DNA from 4 places in the Bradyrhizobium sp. USDA 4541 genome. Region 4 is predicted to be linked to each of the others. Evidence: predicted binding sites of a transcription regulator. Region 4 holds the regulator's gene; each other region holds the start of a gene.
What was found. The regulator PhoB, encoded in region 4, activates phosphate uptake and scavenging genes when phosphate is short. The targets are predictions, from matches to a motif close to TGTCATNNANCTGTCAT.
Positions count from the first base shown of each region.

Region 1 (4,406 bases), 5.6 Mb from region 4:
GCTCCGCACCTCTCGGCGGATGCAACTCGACCACTTCTACGAAGCTGAGTTTGATGCCCTCCGCCAAGTCGGTGACGCCGGGCCTCTGCGGCCGCTTGAGCACGACGGTTCCGAAGCGCATCGAGAGATGGGCCTGCCGGCCGCGCCGATCCATTCGCTGCGGCAGATCGATCACCGCGTTGTCGCAGAAGCGGCTCCGCTCGACCGCCTGATAAAGTGTGTCGCCATCGACCAGCGCATGGTCGTGCATGGCACGCGACAGAAGATGGACATTCTCAGCTGGCGTCAGCGCCCAGTGAGCAAAGAAATCCCCCTCGCGGTCGTTGACGACGGTGATCATGCGGGCATCTGCCAGGACGTCGCGGCCTTGCTCGGCGGCCGTCACCCAGCGCGCCGACTCCTTGTCGGCCAAGGCGCGCCGCTCATGCGGGATTTTTACCTTGCCTTTGCGCGTCCAAACGTTGCCGCCAGTAAGGCCAAGACAGACCCCGCTGTCGGCATCCACCGCCATCATCGCATGCAACAGCACGCCGCGAGCATTGCCCTTGCCGACTTTGCCCAGCCCGCGCCGCCGTCCCGCCTGGGTCTGGAACTTGACCTCGCTCGTATCCTGGATCGCCAGCACATGACGCCCGCTGACCGCAGTCCGCGTCTGCGTGCTCCAGCCCTCAATCAATTTATCGATCGTGACTTGGGGGTTGTTCACAAACCGCCAGAACGCCATATTGGCAGCCCAATCGCCCCGGGCCATCTGGCGCAAGCAGACGCTGCGCGTGCAAAGCATAGCCCGGAGAAGCGTCGCCCCCTTTTGTCGAGACGAACGTCCCCGAACTCACCCAAAGACAAATCCGGCTGCATCGCTGGCGCTCCTTCGAATCAAAGCGCCAGTGAGAGAATCATACAACATGCTGCAGAGACGCCACTTCTTGCTGCACCGAGTCAATCTGTCGCGCCCCAAAACCGTGTAGACACGCTAGCCGTAAGCGGGGGAGGACAGAGCGTGCTCGTGCCCAGAATCAATATCGTCCCGGCACGTACATCTCCTGCGGGATCGGGCCGCGGTGATAGTCCGGGTTGCGCACCCGCGGCGGCAGCACCACCGGCTGGTGGGTGACCGCCTGATAGGGGATCAGGCTCAAGAGATGCGAGATGCAGTTGAGCCGGGCGCGCTTCTTGTCGACTGCATCGACGATCCACCACGGCGAGTCCTGCAGGTGCGTGCGTTCCAGCATCGTTTCCTTCGCCTTGGTGTAGAGCTCCCAGCGGGTCCGCGCCTCGACGTCCATCGGGCTCAGCTTCCACTGCTTCAGCGGATCCTGGATCCGCATCGAGAAGCGGAACGCCTGTTCCTCGTCGGTGATCGAGAACCAGTATTTCAGGAGGACGGTGCCGGAGCGGATCAGCATGCGCTCGAATTCCGGCACCGAGTTGAAGAATTCCTCATACTGCTCGTCGCTGCAGAACCCCATCACCTTCTCGACGCCGGCGCGGTTGTACCAGCTGCGGTCGAACAGCACGATCTCGCCGCCGGCCGGCAGATGCGAGACATAGCGCTGGAAGTACCATTGCGTGCGCTCGCGCTCGTTCGGCGCCGGCAGCGCCGCGATACGGCAGACCCGCGGGTTGAGCCGCTGGGTGATGCGCTTGATCACGCCGCCCTTGCCGGCGGAATCGCGGCCCTCGAACAGCACGACGACCTTCTTCTTCTCGTGCTGCACCCAGTCCTGCAGCTTGACCAACTCGCCCTGCAGCCGCAGCAATTCGCGGAAATAGAACTTGCGGTCGATCGACAGCCTGCCGGCGGCGCCGTCATGGTCGAGCTCGTCGAGCCTCACGTCGTCGAGCTCGAGCTCGAGTTCCTCGTCGAGGCTGTCGGCCATCTCCTGATGGATGCGGGCGCGCAAGGCTTCATCCCGGGAGGCTTCGTCGGTGAGGGCGGAGGTCGTCATGAAGGTCCGTCTTTCAGTGTGTTAGATGGATCGGACGGGCAGCATTGACGGGCGATGTTACCCCTCTATGACAATGCCGTGACCGCTGTTTCACGCCGCCGGGCGGACTGTGCTAACAAGCCGACAAAACCAAAAAGGGAGATGTGCCGATGATTTCGCTCACGCCAAAAGACGTCCTGCCGGAGGACGGCACCGCCGGCACGCTGGTCGGGCGGGTCTGGTTGCCGCAGGCCGGCGGGCCGGCCGTCGTCGCGGTGCGGGCAGACGGTGTGTTCGATGTCACGGCGCGGTTCCCGACGGTGAGCGCGCTCTGCGAGGAAAGCGATCCCGCGGCCGCGCTGCGCGCCACGGGCGGCGAGCGGATCGGCGATTTCGAGGCGATCCTCGCCAACACCCCGCCCGACAGCCGCGACAAGGCCAGGCCGCACCTGCTGGCGCCGGTCGATCTCCAGGTGCTGAAGGCCGCCGGCGTCACCTTCGCGATCTCGATGCTGGAGCGCGTGATCGAGGAGCGGGCGCGCGGCAATCCGTCCTCGGCGGACGCGATCCGCAAGGAAGTGGTGCGCCTGGTCGGCGACGATCTCTCCAAGCTGAAGCCCGGCTCCGAGCAGGCGATGAAACTGAAGCAGGTGCTGATCGATCAGAATGCCTGGAGCCAGTATCTCGAGGTCGGCATCGGTCCCGACGCCGAAGTGTTCACCAAGGCGCCGACGCTGTCCTCGGTCGGATCAGGCATGGATGCCGGGCTGCATCCGAAGTCGACCTGGAATAATCCGGAGCCGGAGGTCGTGCTTGTTGTCTCCGCCGCCGGCAAGATCGTCGGCGCCGCGCTGGGCAACGACGTCAATCTGCGCGACTTCGAGGGGCGCTCGGCGCTGTTGCTGTCGAAGGCCAAGGACAACAACGCTTCCTGCGCGATCGGCCCGCTGCTCCGGCTGTTCGACCAGACCTTCTCGCTCGACGATGTCAGGAAGATGGATGTCGGCCTGACCGTGACTGGCGCAGACGGCTTCGTGCTCGAGGGCCATTCCTCGATCAGCAAGATCAGCCGCGACCCGACCGATCTGGTCGCCCAGACCATCGGCCCCGTGCATCAATATCCTGATGGATTTGCGCTGTTCCTCGGCACGATGTTCGCGCCGGTCAAGGATCGCGATGCCAAGGGTGAGGGTTTTACCCACAAGCGCGACGACATCGTGACCATCGCCGCACCACAGCTCGGCAAGCTGGTCAACCGGATGCGCAATAGCGACGAATGCGAGCCCTGGACCTTCGGCGTCGGTGCGCTGATGAAGAACCTCGCACAGCGCAAGGTGCTGTGAGGATCGGGACGGGACGGCGACTCCACTACCTCGGCTGCTTCGTCGGCCGTGTGCGGCCTGTCGCGTGCGCGGCAGGTCGGCGCCGGGTTGCGCCGACAATCCGGTGACGTTCAGCCGCCTCTCGCAGCGCGTTGAACGACGACGATGGTGACTGTGCCGAAGCGGCGGCGTTGTCGAACATGTTCAGAAACCTGCGCGGCAGATCGACCGTGTGGCGCAACTTGAGCGCGTTAAAACACGCGGAATTTGCCGCTTTTTCCTAGCTTTATGTGAACCAGTTCATCCTCGTTCGCGCCGGTCCGCTCCAGCATATCGGCTCGACGCGAACAGAAGGAGTCGCGGACATGAGCGAGCAGCCATCAAACGGAATGCCCGATTGGCTCACCACCGATATGCTGGTCATTGCCGTATCACTGGCCATCATCGTGATTGGGATATGGATCGCGCCGTAGCCTGGTTGTCGCGGCGAGGCCGTCCAGCCGGGCAGGGCGCCAGCGCCAATCACTGAGTTGCCCGACGGCGCAAGCCTCTTTTGCAAAAAGGGAACGAGATGCAAAGCTCGGACGATTCACACACTCAGTGCCGTCCCTGCGAAAGCAGGGACCCATAACCCCAAATGCAAATTGTTAAGCGATGCTGCAACGGCGAGTCCCTCTCACAACAACTGCTGCGGCGTATGGGTCCCGGCCTTCGCCGGGACCACACTGTGGGGTTGGCGTCATTCGAGTGACCAACCAACGCCCTCACACCGGCAACGCCGTCGAATACTTCACCTGGCTCAGCGCAAAGCTCGACTCGATCGAGGCGATGCCGTCGAGCCGGGTCAGCTTGTTCTTCAGGAATGCCTCATAGGAGGAAAGGTCGGCGGCGACGACGCGCAGCAGATAGTCGCGGTTGCCGGTCATCAGATAGCATTCGAGCACCTCGTCCCATTTCGAGATCGCGCGCGCGAAGCGGTTGAGGTCTTCCTCCTTCTGCCGCGCCAGCTTGATCGAGATGAAGACGGAGACGTGCAGCCCGATCGACTTCTGGTCGACGGTTGCGATGTAGCGAGAGATCACGCCGCGCTCCTCGAGCAGCTTGACCCTGCGGTGGCAAGGCGACACCGACAGCCCGACCTTGTCGGCGAGTTCCT
Region 1 covers NZ_JALJZF010000001.1:7,863,342-7,867,747, reverse strand. The annotation lists gene J2R80_RS37795 (IS4 family transposase) at 1-751, opposite strand, end outside; gene ppk2 (polyphosphate kinase 2) at 1,017-1,949, opposite strand; gene J2R80_RS37785 (fumarylacetoacetate hydrolase family protein) at 2,099-3,271, shown strand; gene J2R80_RS37780 (Lrp/AsnC family transcriptional regulator) at 4,015-4,406, opposite strand, start outside.
Region 1: a site for PhoB is predicted at 2,006-2,022, ahead of ppk2 (polyphosphate kinase 2). Genes of this name have one in related genera too.

Region 2 (4,406 bases), 4.3 Mb from region 4:
TGGAGGGTTCGTGATGGCTTGGACCATTCTGTTCACCGCTGGCCTGCTCGAGATCGGCTGGGCGATCGGGCTGAAATATACCGAAGGTTTCGCGCGGCTGGTGCCGTCGGTGCTGACGCTGGCGGCGATGGCCGGCAGCGTGATCCTGCTCGGCCTCGCGCTCAAGACGCTGCCGATTGGAACCGCCTATGCGGTCTGGACCGGGATCGGCGCGGTCGGCACCGCGGCGCTCGGCATCATCCTGCTCGGCGAACCCGCGACCGCGATGCGGCTTGCCAGCATCGGACTGATCGTTGCCGGCATCGTCGGGCTGAAGCTGGTCGGCTGATTACTCCTTTTTGGGACGCGTTTTCTTAACGCGAACCGGCTTCCACTTCGCTCGAAAACGCTACTTCAGAATCTGCACCGCCCAATAGCTCGCGGCTGCGACCGCGGCCGACGCCGGGATCGTGATCACCCAGGCGTAGACGATCGAGCTCGCCACATTCCAGCGCACGGCGGAAAGCCGCCGTGCGGCGCCGACGCCGACGATGGCGCCCGTGATGGTGTGCGTGGTCGATACGGGAACCCCGAGATAGGTCGCCATGAACAGCGTCACGGCGCCGCCGGTTTCGGCGCAGAAACCCTGCATCGGCGTCAGCTTGGTGATCCGCAGCCCCATGGTGCGGACGATCCGCCAGCCGCCCATCAGGGTACCCAGCGCCATCGCGCCCTGGCAGGCCAGCACCACCCAGAACGGAATTTCGAAGGTGTCGCCGAGATGGCCCTGCGAATAGAGCAGCACGGCGATGATGCCCATGGTCTTTTGCGCGTCGTTGCCGCCATGGCCGAGCGAATAGAGCGACGCCGAGGCGAATTGCAGGATGCGGAATGCGCGATCGACCGCGAACGGCGTCGAGCGCACCGAGAGCCAGGACACGATCGCGACCAGCACCAGCGCCAGCAGGAAGCCGACCAGCGGCGACAGCACGATCGCGAGCAAGGTCTTGGAGAGCCCGCTCCACACCGCCGCCGAAATCCCCGCCTTCGCCATGCCGGCGCCGACCAGGCCGCCGATCAGCGCGTGCGAGCTCGACGACGGAATGCCCAGCGCCCAGGTGATCACGTTCCAGACGATCGCGCCGACCAATGCTGCGAAGATCACGGTCGCATCCACCACCGACGGCTCGATGATCCCGGTGCCGATCGTGTTGGCAACGTGCAGGCCGAACACGAGGAACGCGACGAAGTTGAAGAACGCCGCCCAGACCACCGCATATTGCGGCCGCAGCACGCGGGTCGAGACGATGGTCGCGATCGAGTTCGCGGCATCGTGCAGGCCGTTCAGGAAGTCGAACAGCAGCGCGACCGCGATCAGGATGGTCAGAATCGGAAGACCCAGCGTGGCGTCCACGTGATGGCCCTGCCCTATTGTGCTTTGTTGAGCATGATCGCCGCGCAAACGCTTCGTGTTTGTCGCAGGGAAAACCGCATCACACTTTTCCGGATCATGCTCAGACTTGCTCGATCACGATCGAGTTGATCTCGTTCGCCACGTCGTCGAAACGGTCGGCCACTTTCTCGAGATGGTCGTAGATCTCCGCGCCGACGATGTAGTCCATCGTGTTGGCGTCGCGGTGCTTCAGGAACAGCTCCTTGAGCCCGATATCCTGGAGATCGTCGACCCGGCCCTCGAGCTTGGTCAGTTCCTCGGTGATCTGGGTCAGCATCGAGACGTTGTGGCCGATCGACTGCAACAGGGGCAGCGCGCGGCCGACCAGATTGGCGCATTCGACGATCAGGCCGCCCATCTCGCGCATCGGCGGCTCGAACTCGCGCACCTCGAACAGCATGACCGCCTTTGCGGTCGCCTGCATCTGGTCGACCGCGTCGTCCATCGAGGTGATCAGGTTCTTGATATCGCCACGATCGAACGGGGTGATGAAGGTGCGGCGAACCGCGGTCAGGACCTCGCGGGTGACGCTATCGGCGTCGTTCTCGAACTGATTGACGCGCTGGCAAAAGACCGGAGTCTCCTCCCCGCCCTTCAGCATGTCCTGCAACGCCAATGCGCATTGCACGGAGGTCCGGGCGTGTCGGGCGAACAGGTCGAAAAACCGCTCTTCCTTGGGCAGGAAGGCGCGAAACCAGCGCAGCATGTCTCAGTTCCATCATTCCGGGACAGCCCTTTTAGCGACTGTCACAGAACTGTCATAGAGCATCTGGCGGGGAAAGCATCGGGGTCGACCGCCCGAGCGGGCGGTCGTCCACCGCTATGTCGGCCGAAAGTCGCCGGGACCTGCCCTACAGCGACCGCCGCAACAAATGGGCCAGCTCACCGACCAGGCCACGCCGGAACAGCAGCACGCAGGCCACGAAGATCACGCCCTGGATCACCGTCACCCACTGGCCGAAACCGGCGAGATATTGCTGCATGGCGATGATCACGAAGGCGCCGACCACCGGGCCGAAGATGGTGCCGAGACCGCCGACCAGCGTCATGAGCACGATTTCACCGGACATCGACCAGTGCACGTCGGTGAGCGAGGCATTCTGCGCCACGAACACCTTCAGCGAGCCGGCAAAGCCCGCCAGCGTGCCCGACAGGATGAAGGCGAGCAGCTTGTACTGGTCGGTCTTGTAGCCAAGCGAAATCGCCCGCGGCTCGTTTTCGCGGATCGACTTCAGCACCTCGCCGAACGGCGAGTTGATGGTGCGGTAGATCAGCAGGAACCCGGCGAGGAAGCCGACCAGCACGACATAGTAAAGCACCAGCGGCTTCGAGAGATCGAAGATGCCGAGCAGGTGGCCTTGCGGAATGCCCTGGATGCCGTCTTCACCATGGGTGAACGGCGCCTGCAAATAGAGGAAGTAAAGCAGCTGCGACAGCGCCAGCGTGATCATCGAGAAATAGATGCCCTGCCGCTTGATCGAGATGTAGCCGGTGACCAGGCCGAGCAAGGCCGCGGCCGCGGTGCCGACCAGGATGCCGAGCTCCGGCGTCAGCCCCCACACCTTCAGCGCGTGGGCCGAGACGTAGCCGGCGGTGCCGAGGAACATCGCGTGGCCGAACGACAGCAGGCCGCCATAGCCGATCAGGAGGTTGAAGGCGCAGGCGAGCAGCGCGAAGCACAGCGCCTGCATGACGAAGAACGGATAGATCCCCGTCCACGGCACGATCGCCAGCAGCAGCGCCATCGCGGCGAATACGATCATCTCGTCGCGCATCGCGCGCGGCGTGATCGGAAGTGTATCGTCGGTCAATGCTGACATATCAAGCCGCCCGTCCCGTCAGTCCCGTTGGCTTCACCAGCAACACCACCACCATCAGGACAAACACCACGGTGTTGGAGGCCTCGGGATAAAAATACTTGGTCAGTCCCTCGATCACGCCTAGCGCGAAGCCGGTGATGATCGAGCCCATGATCGAGCCCATGCCGCCGATCACGACCACCGCGAACACCACAATGATGAGATCGGCGCCCATCAGCGGACGGACCTGGTTGATCGGCGCCGACAGCACGCCGGCAAGCGCGGCAAGACCGACGCCGAGCCCGTAGGTCAGCGTGATCATGCGCGGCACGTTGATGCCGAACGCGCGCACCAGCGTCGGGTTCTCGGTCGCGGCGCGCAGGTAGGCGCCGAGCTGCGTCTTCTCGATCAGGAACCAGGTCGCAAGGCACACCACGAGCGAGAAGATGACGACCCAGCCACGATAGATCGGCAGGAACATGAAGCCGAGATTGACGCCGCCCTTGAGCTGATCGGGGATCGAGTAAGGCAGGCCCGAGGAGCCGAAATAGTTCTGGAACACGCCCTGCACGATCAGCGCGATGCCGAAGGTCAGCAGCAATCCGTAGAGATGATCGAGGCCGGTCAGCCATTGCAGCATCGTCCGCTCGAGGATCATGCCGAAGATGCCGACCACGACGGGTGCGATGATCAGCGCCCACCAGTAATTGATGCCGCCCAGGTTGAGCAGGAAATACGCCACGAAGGCGCCCATCATGTAGAGCGCGCCATGCGCGAAATTGATGATGTTGAGCATGCCGAAGATGACGGCGAGCCCCAGACTGAGCAGCGCGTAGAACGAGCCGTTGATCAGTCCCACCAGAAGCTGTGCGTAGAGAGCCTGCATCGAATGAGCTTTCGCTAGATAGATGAAGCCCGCCGGCCACGCGCATGGCCGGCGGGCATGATCGTCACTTCTTCAGAAGCGCGCAGGCGCTCTTGTCGAGCGGCGTGAAGGCCTGGTTGCCCGGCACGGTGCCGACCAGCTTGTAGAAGTCCCACGGTCCCTTGGACTCCGAAGGCTTCTTCACTTCGAACAGGTAGGCGTCGTGGGTGACGCGGCCGTTGGGCTCGACCTCGCCCTTGCCGAACAGCGGATCGTCGGTCGGGATCGTCTTCATCTTCGCGACCACCTT
Region 2 covers NZ_JALJZF010000001.1:6,530,226-6,534,631, forward strand. The annotation lists gene sugE (quaternary ammonium compound efflux SMR transporter SugE) at 14-328, shown strand; gene J2R80_RS31145 (inorganic phosphate transporter) at 389-1,393, opposite strand; gene J2R80_RS31150 (DUF47 domain-containing protein) at 1,494-2,138, opposite strand; gene J2R80_RS31155 (branched-chain amino acid ABC transporter permease) at 2,284-3,252, opposite strand; gene J2R80_RS31160 (branched-chain amino acid ABC transporter permease) at 3,254-4,117, opposite strand; gene J2R80_RS31165 (ABC transporter substrate-binding protein) at 4,182-4,406, opposite strand, start outside.
Region 2: a site for PhoB is predicted at 2,178-2,194, ahead of J2R80_RS31150 (DUF47 domain-containing protein). Genes of this name have one in related genera too.

Region 3 (4,406 bases), 3.1 Mb from region 4:
TCACCCAGCGCATGCTGACCAAGCAGCTGCGTGCGCTCGAGGACGATGGCCTCGTGATCCGCAAGGTCTATGCCGAAGTGCCGCCGCGGGTCGAATACACGCTTTCCGAACTCGGCGAGAGCCTGCGCCCGGTGATCGGTATTCTGAAAGCCTGGGGCGAGGGCCATCAGGAGCGGCTGTCCTGCGCGCCGGCGCCGGAGGTCATTGTGAAGAAGTCGAAGCGCGCGGCCTGAAAGCATGTTCGCGCGACGCGCTCCGCTTCACCTCGCCCTGCGTGCGGGGAGAGGCATAGGCCGCCTACGGCGGCCGTTCTCAAGAACGCCGAAGCGGTGCTTCGGCTATGACGCATCGTCAGATGCGTTCCGGGTGAGGGGGAGCCTCAGCAAGCGCAGCTGCTGCCGAATACGCGGAGAGGGCCCCTCACCCCAACCTTCTCCCCGTAAGAACGGGGAGAGGGAGCGCGGCGCCGTCCTGGTCAATATTCGACCGATCTCATTCAGCTAGAAACGCGTGAACCAAACGCTCGATGAAAACGGCCGGAGCGATGCCCCGGCCGTCTATGAGTTGGTCTCAGCTCCGATCAGATCAGAACGCAACCTGCGTACGCAGCGCGACCGCGTCGAACTTCGAGCCGACGTCCGCAGCCGAGGTCGCCGAGGCCTGCTTGGCGATATCGCCGTGCAGATAGTTCAGCATGAAGCGGACGTTGTTGTTGACGTACCAGTTCAGCGCGGCGGTGTAGACGGTCTGCCGTCCACCCGCGATGCCGACCGCCTGCGCGATCTGATCGTTGAGGTCCATCGTGCTGACGCGGCCGGCGATTTCCCAGGCGCCCCAGCCGCCGCCCGCGAGCGAGAACGGATCATGCGGCTTGATCCCGCTATAGGAGGCCGTCGCCGGGTTGTAGGCGTGGCTCTCGCCGGTCAGCACATAGCCGACCTGCGCGTAACCGCCGTCGAACTTCAGGCTCGGCGCGCCGAACGGCGGCAGTCCGGTGTTCGCGGAGCGATCGACATTGAACCAGTAATATTCGCCCTGCGCGATGAACGGGCCATAGGTCGCCGCCGCCTCGACGCCGTAGACCTGCGCGCCGGAGACATTGGCGATCGCACCGGTCGAGATCAGCGTGGTCGGATCGATGCGCAGCTCGGGCCGGTCGCTGAGCGTGAGCGTCTGCGCCTGCGTGAGCTGGTTGCGCGGCGGCTGCACCAGCCATTCCGCATCGGCGCCAATGTGCACCGAATAATTCTTGCCGCTGATCGGATTGCCGGCGACGCGGATGACCCCGCCATACTGCTCGGACGTGCCGGCCGGCGAGGCGGAGGACGCGGAGTGGATGGCGCCCGACGTCGGTCCGGTGACATAGCCGCCGATCCAGAACTGGTCGTTCCACCAGCGGGTGCCGGCGGCCGAACGGAAGTCACCGGCGGCGATGTTCTGTGCGATGATGCCGACCGAGGCGCGCTCCATGAACAGGATGTCGTTGGAGCTGGTCGCTTCGTCGAGTGTCCACGGCACGTCCATGATGCCGCCTTCGATCGCCATCTTGCCGCCGAACGGCTTGAAGCCGGTGTAGCTCAGATACGCGTTCTCGATGCCCGAGGTGCCGCCGCCGGGCAGCGATCCCGGCGCCGCGCCGCCGAAGCCGTCGGACGAGCCGCCGAAATCGTAGATCAGTGAGTAATTCCAGTCACCGAAGAACTTGCCGACGATGCCGATGCGCGCGCGGCGGACGTTCTCGCCGCTGTCGAGCTTCTGCGGTGAGGTGCCTGCGGTGTTCGGGCGATAGTCGTAGCCGCCGACATCCCAGTGCACGCGGCTCGTGATCGCAACGCAGTTCTGTTCGTCCGCGGTGCAGATCGTCGGCCGGTTGTTCGGCATCGTCACCACGACGCCGGACGGCGCGACCGGGCCCTTCACCGGGATCGCGGCGTTGGCGGTCGCCACCCGCGCGGCCTTGGCATCCGCCGCCTTCGCATTGGCGTTTGCGCTGGCTGCGCTTGCAGTATTGGCGTTGGTCTGCTTCTGCAGTTTGTCGAGCTTCTGCTCGAGCATCTTCAGCTGCTGCTTCAGCAGCGCGATCTCCGCATCGCTGCCGCCTCCGGCCGATTGCGAATAGGCCGGCGAGGCGGCAAGCGCCCCTGCCAGGCCTATGGCGATTGCACTGACTTTTGTTGCACCCATTGTGCACCCCTGTTGTGTTTGAATTCCCCACTCACTCACTGAACGGTCCTAGGAGCGTATCGTGACTGACGCACGACAGTGCTTCCGGGCATCGCAGTTCCGCTTGTGGTCCGCAGGCAACAAGCGGAGCGGCGCAGTGAGATGACAGCTATCATAGAAGCTTGGCGGCGCGCTTCAACGCGGCCGCTGCGGGTTGTGCACCGGTACGGCGGGGGGCCAGTTATCCGGCCGGGCGCCCTTCAATTGCCCGGCGAACACGCCTATATTCCGGCGTTTCCACGAGAGGTGAGAATGCTCCGACCTGTCCGCTTTGCTGCCGTATCCGCTCTGTGCACGTTGGCCTTCATGGGGAATCTTTCCGCAGCCGCGGCCCAGGACCGCCGCGTGCCGTCCTCGCAGGCCGAGCTGCAATTGTCCTATGCGCCGATCGTGCAGCGGGTGCAGCCGGCGGTGGTCAATGTTTACGCCGCCAAGACCGTGCAAAACCGCAATCCATTTCTGGATGACCCGATTTTTCGCCGCTTCTTCGGCGTGCCGGGACAGCAGCCCGAGCAGATGCAGCGCTCGCTGGGCTCCGGCGTGATGGTCGACGGCTCCGGCCTCGTAGTCACAAACAATCACGTGATCGAGGGCGCCGATCAGGTGAAGGTCTCGCTCGCCGACAAGCGCGAATACGAGGCCGAGATCGTGCTGAAGGACAGCCGTACCGACCTCGCGGTGCTGCGCCTGAAGGACACCAACAAGGAGAAGTTCGCGACCCTCGACTTCGCCAATTCCGACCAACTGCAGGTCGGTGACGTCGTGCTCGCGATCGGCAATCCGTTCGGCGTCGGCCAGACCGTGACGCACGGCATCATCTCGGCCCTGGCGCGCACTCAAGTCGGGATCACGGATTATCAATTCTTCATTCAGACCGACGCCGCGATCAATCCCGGCAATTCCGGCGGCGCGCTGGTCGACATGACCGGCCGGCTCGCCGGCATCAACACTGCGATCTTCTCGCGCTCCGGCGGCTCGCAGGGCATCGGCTTTGCGATCCCCGCCAACATGGTGCGCGTCGTGGTGGCCTCCGCCAAGAGCGGCGGCAAGAATGTGAAGCGGCCATGGCTCGGCGCGCGGCTGCAGGCGGTGACGCCGGAGATTGCCGAGACGCTCGGGCTGAAGCTGCCGTCTGGCGCGCTGGTCGCCAACGTCGCGCCGAACAGCCCGGCGGCGAAGGCCGGACTGAAGCTCTCCGACCTGATCGTCGGGATCGACGGCACGCCGATCGACGATCCCAACGCGTTCGACTACCGCTTCGCGACCCGTCCGCTCGGCGGCAACGCGGAGATCGAGGTGCAGCGCGCCGGCAAGCCGGTGAAGCTCACCATACCGCTGGAGACCGCGCCCGACACCAACCGCGACGAGATCGTGCTGACCGCGCGCTCGCCGTTCCAGGGCGCGAGGGTCGCCAACATCTCGCCGGCGCTGGCCGACGAACTGCATCTCGACGCCGGTGCCGAGGGCGTGGTGGTGACTGATCTCGCCGGTGACGGCACCGCGGCCAATGTCGGCTTCCAGAAGGGTGACATCATCCTCGCGGTCAACAACGAGAAGATCGTGCGGACCAGCGACCTCGAGAAGGCATCGAAGACGGGGACGCGGGTCTGGCGCATCACGCTGGTGCGCGGCGGCCAGCAGATCAACGTGACGCTCGGCGGATGAGCCCCAAGCAACCGCGAGAGGCCGGCAACCTCTTTGCTGCGGCGGGGATGGAGCAGGACGCGCCGCACCCGCTGCCGGACCGGCTGCGTCCGCGCACGCTGGCCGATGTCGTCGGCCAGGATCACATCCTCGGCCCTGACGGCGCGCTGACGCGGATGCTGGAAACGCGCACGCTGGGCTCGCTGGTGTTCTGGGGGCCGCCCGGCACCGGCAAGACCACGGTGGCGCGGCTTCTGGCCGACGCCACCGAGCTGCATTTCGAGCAGATCTCCGCGGTGTTCTCCGGCGTCGCCGATCTCAAGAAGGCGTTCGATGCCGCGCGTGCACGCCGCGAGACCGGCAAGGGCACGCTCCTGTTCGTCGACGAGGTGCATCGTTTCAACCGCGCGCAGCAGGATTCCTTCCTGCCCGTGATGGAGGACGGCACGGTGGTGCTGGTCGGCGCCACCACGGAGAACCCGTCCTTCGAGCTCAACGCGGCGTTGCTGTCGCGCGCCCGCGTGCTGGTGTTTCACTCG
Region 3 covers NZ_JALJZF010000001.1:5,362,459-5,366,864, forward strand. The annotation lists gene J2R80_RS25360 (helix-turn-helix domain-containing protein) at 1-233, shown strand, start outside; gene J2R80_RS25365 (OprO/OprP family phosphate-selective porin) at 586-2,184, opposite strand; gene J2R80_RS25370 (DegQ family serine endoprotease) at 2,530-3,888, shown strand; gene J2R80_RS25375 (replication-associated recombination protein A) at 3,885-4,406, shown strand, end outside.
Region 3: a site for PhoB is predicted at 2,246-2,262, ahead of J2R80_RS25365 (OprO/OprP family phosphate-selective porin). Genes of this name have one in related genera too.

Region 4 (4,406 bases):
CGTGCGGCCGTGGAAGGCGCCCTCGAAGGTGATGATGCGGTAGCGCTCGCCATGGCCCTTGGAGAAGTGATAGTGGCGGACCAGCTTGATCACGCCCTCCATCGCTTCAGCGCCGGAATTGCAGAAGAACACGAAGTCGGCAAAGCTCTGCTCGCACAGCCGCGCGGCAAGCACCTCGCCGTCCGGGCTCTTGAACAGGTTCGACATGTGCCAGAGCTTGGTCGCCTGTTCCTGCAGCGCCTTGACGAGATGCGGATGCGCGTGCCCGAGCGCGTTGACCGCGACGCCCGAGGTGAAATCGAGATAGCGGTCGCCGTTGGTTGCGATCAGCCAGGCGCCCTCACCGCGCTCGAAACCGAGATCGACCCTGGCGAAGACGGGGAGCAGATGCGACGTGGCAGCGTTGGTCATGACGATCACTGACGGTTTTTAAGCCGACAATTGCCGCGCGCCTTGACGCCAGCGCAGCAACGGCCAGCTTCGGAAAACAAAACGGCCGCCTTTGCGGGCGGCACGTGGCGGGCATTCTATGCTGCGGTCGGTAAGTGTCAATCGCCACGAAGTGGCCTTCCTGCAATGCGAAACGAGCGCAATCCGGAGCATTCCGGTGCGGTGGAAAAGCCTCATCGCGATGCTTAACTGTGTGGGAACATGTGGACGCACGACCGCGGACTCTTGCGCCAGAGTCACGCCATATTGTAGCGTTTGGCCTGTCGGGTACGACATCTCGTGCGGCGGTACTGGACCCTCTAAGTAGCCTTTGTGTCTCGCGTAAACGTTCGGGCGCAACACCGTGCCCGGCGAGGGCTAAGGGATTCTGGCCGCAGGGATATTTGTCCAGATTGGCTCGCAGCGCCGCTCCAATGATTGGCCGGCGCTACGCGAAGGGAAGAATGCGATGACTGTATTGACCTGGTCCGACGATCGCGTCGAGCAGCTGAAGAAACTCTGGGAGTCCGGCCTGTCGGCCAGCCAGATCGCGGCGGAACTTGGCAATGTGACGCGAAACGCCGTGATCGGCAAAGTGCATCGGCTCGGCCTCTCCGGCCGCGCCAAGGCACCCTCCACGGCCGCGCCGCGGCAGCGCAAGGCCCGCCCCGCCCAGCACATGATGCGGGTGGCGCGCCCGGTCTCGCGCGGCAACACCGCGCTGGCGCACGCCTTCGAGGCCGAGATGGAGCCCGATCCGATCTCCTACGACAATGTGGTGCCGATGAGCCAGCGGCTGTCGCTGCTCGAGCTCAACGAGGCCACCTGTCACTGGCCGGTCGGCGATCCCTCGAGCCCGGAATTCTTCTTCTGCGGCGGCAAAGCGCTCGGCGGCCTGCCCTATTGCGCGCATCACTCGCGCGTCGCCTACCAGCCCGCCGCCGATCGCCGCCGGCCGTCGGCGAAACCGCAGATCAAGTGAGCACTCGGGAAAACGACGGAAGACCTCAAAGACAAATCCCCGCGAAAGCGGGGATTTTTTTGTGTGACGCAGCCCGGATGGAGCCAACGGGGCGCTCGTTCGCGCGACCCGTCGGCTCCATCCGGGCTACCGCTACATCACCGGCCTCGTCCCGGCGCAGGCCGGGACCCATAACCACGAATGGGTGTTGTTAGAAAGCCGTCTGGCCGCGTGCCGATTGCGCTGGCCGCGGCGTATGGGTCCCGGCTTTCGCCGGGACGACGCCGTGTTGCGGTTTATGAATGCCGCATGGCCGTTACGGCTGCGGCTCGGCCTTGGCAAAGCGGTCGTCGAGCGCGTAGCCGGCGCCGCGCACAGTGCGGATCGGATCCTGCTCGCGGCCCGGATTGAGCAGCTTGCGCAGGCGGCCGATATGCACGTCGACGGTGCGCTCATCGATGTAGATGTCGCGGCCCCAGACGCTGTCGAGCAATTGCTCGCGGCTGAACACGCGGCCGGGATGCTCGAGGAAGAATTCGAGCAGGCGATACTCGGTCGGCCCGAGATCGATCGGACGGCCCGAGCGCGCCACGCGGCGCTTCTCGCGGTCGAGCTCGATGTCGCCGTAGGTCAGCACGGTCGCAAGCCGCTCCGGGCTGGCGCGGCGCAAGAGGCCCTTCACCCGCGCCAGCAGCTCCGGCACCGAGAACGGCTTGACGATGTAATCGTCGGCGCCGGTGGCAAGCCCGCGCACGCGCTCGCTTTCCTCGCCGCGCGCGGTCAGCATGATGATCGGAAGCTGCTTGGTCTCGGGCCGCGCCCGCAGGCGGCGGCACAGTTCGATGCCGGACAGGCCCGGCAGCATCCAGTCCAGCACCACGAGGTCGGGGACGCGCTCCTTCAGCCTTGTATCCGCATCGTCGCCGCGCCCCACCGTCTCGACATCGTAGCCTTCCGCATCGAGATTGTAGCGCAACAGCGTCGTCAGCGCTTCCTCGTCTTCGACTACCAGAATGCGTGCGCTCATCGGTTTAAGTTCTTTCTCTGTGGTGATCCGTTGCCCAGACGCAAACCGAAACGCTTACTTCCTTGAGCATAGTCCCCGCGGAAACGATTTGTCGCGAGGATCGTCCAGTTTCGCTCTTGCCGGTTCCGTGCTTGCCGATCATGCCTCAGTTGCCCGGCACCGTGGTGGCAAAAGTGGTCATGTCGCCCTTCGGGCGCTTGTCGGTGATCTGCTGGCCCTCGATCATGTAGAACACGGTCTCGGCGATATTGGTGGCGTGATCGCCGATCCGCTCGATGTTCTTGGCGCAGAACATCAGATGGATGCAGAACGAGATGTTGCGCGGATCTTCCATCATGTAGGTGAGCAGTTCGCGGAACAGCGAGGTGCAGATCGCATCGACCTCCTCGTCGCCCTTCCAGACGTTCATCGCCGCCGGCAGGTCGTGCGCGGCATAGGCGTCGAGCACCGACTTGACCTGCGACAGCACGAGGTCGGTCATGTGCTCGAGGCCGCGGATCAACTTCAGCGGCTGGAAATCGCTCTCCAGCGCCGCGACGCGCTTGCCCATGTTCTTGGCGAGGTCGCCGATCCGCTCGAGATCAGTGGCGACGCGCATCGCGCTGACGATCTCACGCAGGTCGATCGCCATCGGCTGGCGGCGCGCGATCGTCAGCACCGCGCGCTCTTCGATGTTGCGCTGCAGATTGTCGATCTCGATGTCGGCGGCGACCACGCGCTTGCCGAGCGCGACGTCGCGACGGATCAGCGCGTCGACCGACTCGGTAATCATTCGTTCGACCAGGCCGCCCATCTCGGCGACCAGGCGGGTCAACTCCTGCAGGTCGCTGTCGAATGCCTTGGCGGTATGTTCAGAAGCCATCGCTTGTCTCCCTCAACCATGATCCCGGGGATCATGGCTTCGTGTCCTGAATTTTAGCATGACCTGATCGGAAAACCGGTTTCCACTTTTCCGGATCATGCGCCGGTCAACCGAACCGGCCGGTGATGTAGTCCTGGGTGCGCCGATCGCTCGGTGAGGTGAAGATCTTGTTGGTGTCGTCGAACTCGATCAGCTCGCCGAGATACATGAAGGCGGTCTTGTCGGAGACGCGCGCCGCCTGCTGCATGTTGTGGGTGACGATCGCGATCGTGTAGTCCTCGGAGAGTTCCTGGATCAGCTCCTCGACCTTGGCGGTCGAGATCGGGTCGAGCGCCGAGCACGGCTCGTCGAACAGGATCACCTCGGGGCGCACCGCCACGGTGCGTGCGATGCACAGGCGCTGCTGCTGGCCGCCGGAGAGCGACAGGCCGGAGGCGTTCAGCTTGTCCTTGACCTCGTTCCACAGCGCGCCGCCGCGCAGCGCCTTCTCGACCCGGTCGTCCATCTCGGACTTCGAGATCTTCTCATAGAGGCGGATGCCGAAGGCGATGTTCTCGTAGATCGTCATCGGGAACGGCGTCGGCTTCTGGAACACCATGCCGACCCGCGCGCGCAGCAAGTTGAGGTCGAGCTTGGGGTCGAGAATGTTGGTCTGGTCCAGCATCAGCTGGCCGACCGCGCGCTGACCCGGATACAGGTCGTACATCCGGTTGAAAATGCGCAGCAGGGTCGACTTGCCGCAGCCGGACGGGCCGATGAACGCCGTGACGCGGTTGGTGCCGAGCGTCAGGTTGATGTTCTTCAGCGCGTGGTGCTCGCCGTAATAGAAGTTGAGGTTGCGCACCGTGACTTTCGGCGGCGCTTCCGGCAGCGGAACCTGGGGAATGTGGCCTGCGGCAGTCGTGGAGACGGAAAGCTCGGTCATTTTGCGGCCCTTTCGGCACCAAGGATACGCGCGCCGATATTCAACGCGAGCACGGTGAATGTGATGAGCAGCGCGCCGCTCCACGCCAGCTCTTTCCAGTAGGCGTAGGGGCTCTGCACGAAGTTGTTGATGGTCACTGGCAGGTTGGCCATCGTCTTGGTCAGATCCAGGCTGAAGAACTGGTTCGACAGCGCGGTGAACA
Region 4 covers NZ_JALJZF010000001.1:2,261,393-2,265,798, reverse strand. The annotation lists gene J2R80_RS10540 (aspartate aminotransferase family protein) at 1-411, opposite strand, end outside; gene J2R80_RS10535 (GcrA family cell cycle regulator) at 899-1,411, shown strand; gene phoB (phosphate regulon transcriptional regulator PhoB) at 1,707-2,417, opposite strand; gene phoU (phosphate signaling complex protein PhoU) at 2,563-3,279, opposite strand; gene pstB (phosphate ABC transporter ATP-binding protein PstB) at 3,386-4,204, opposite strand; gene pstA (phosphate ABC transporter permease PstA) at 4,201-4,406, opposite strand, start outside.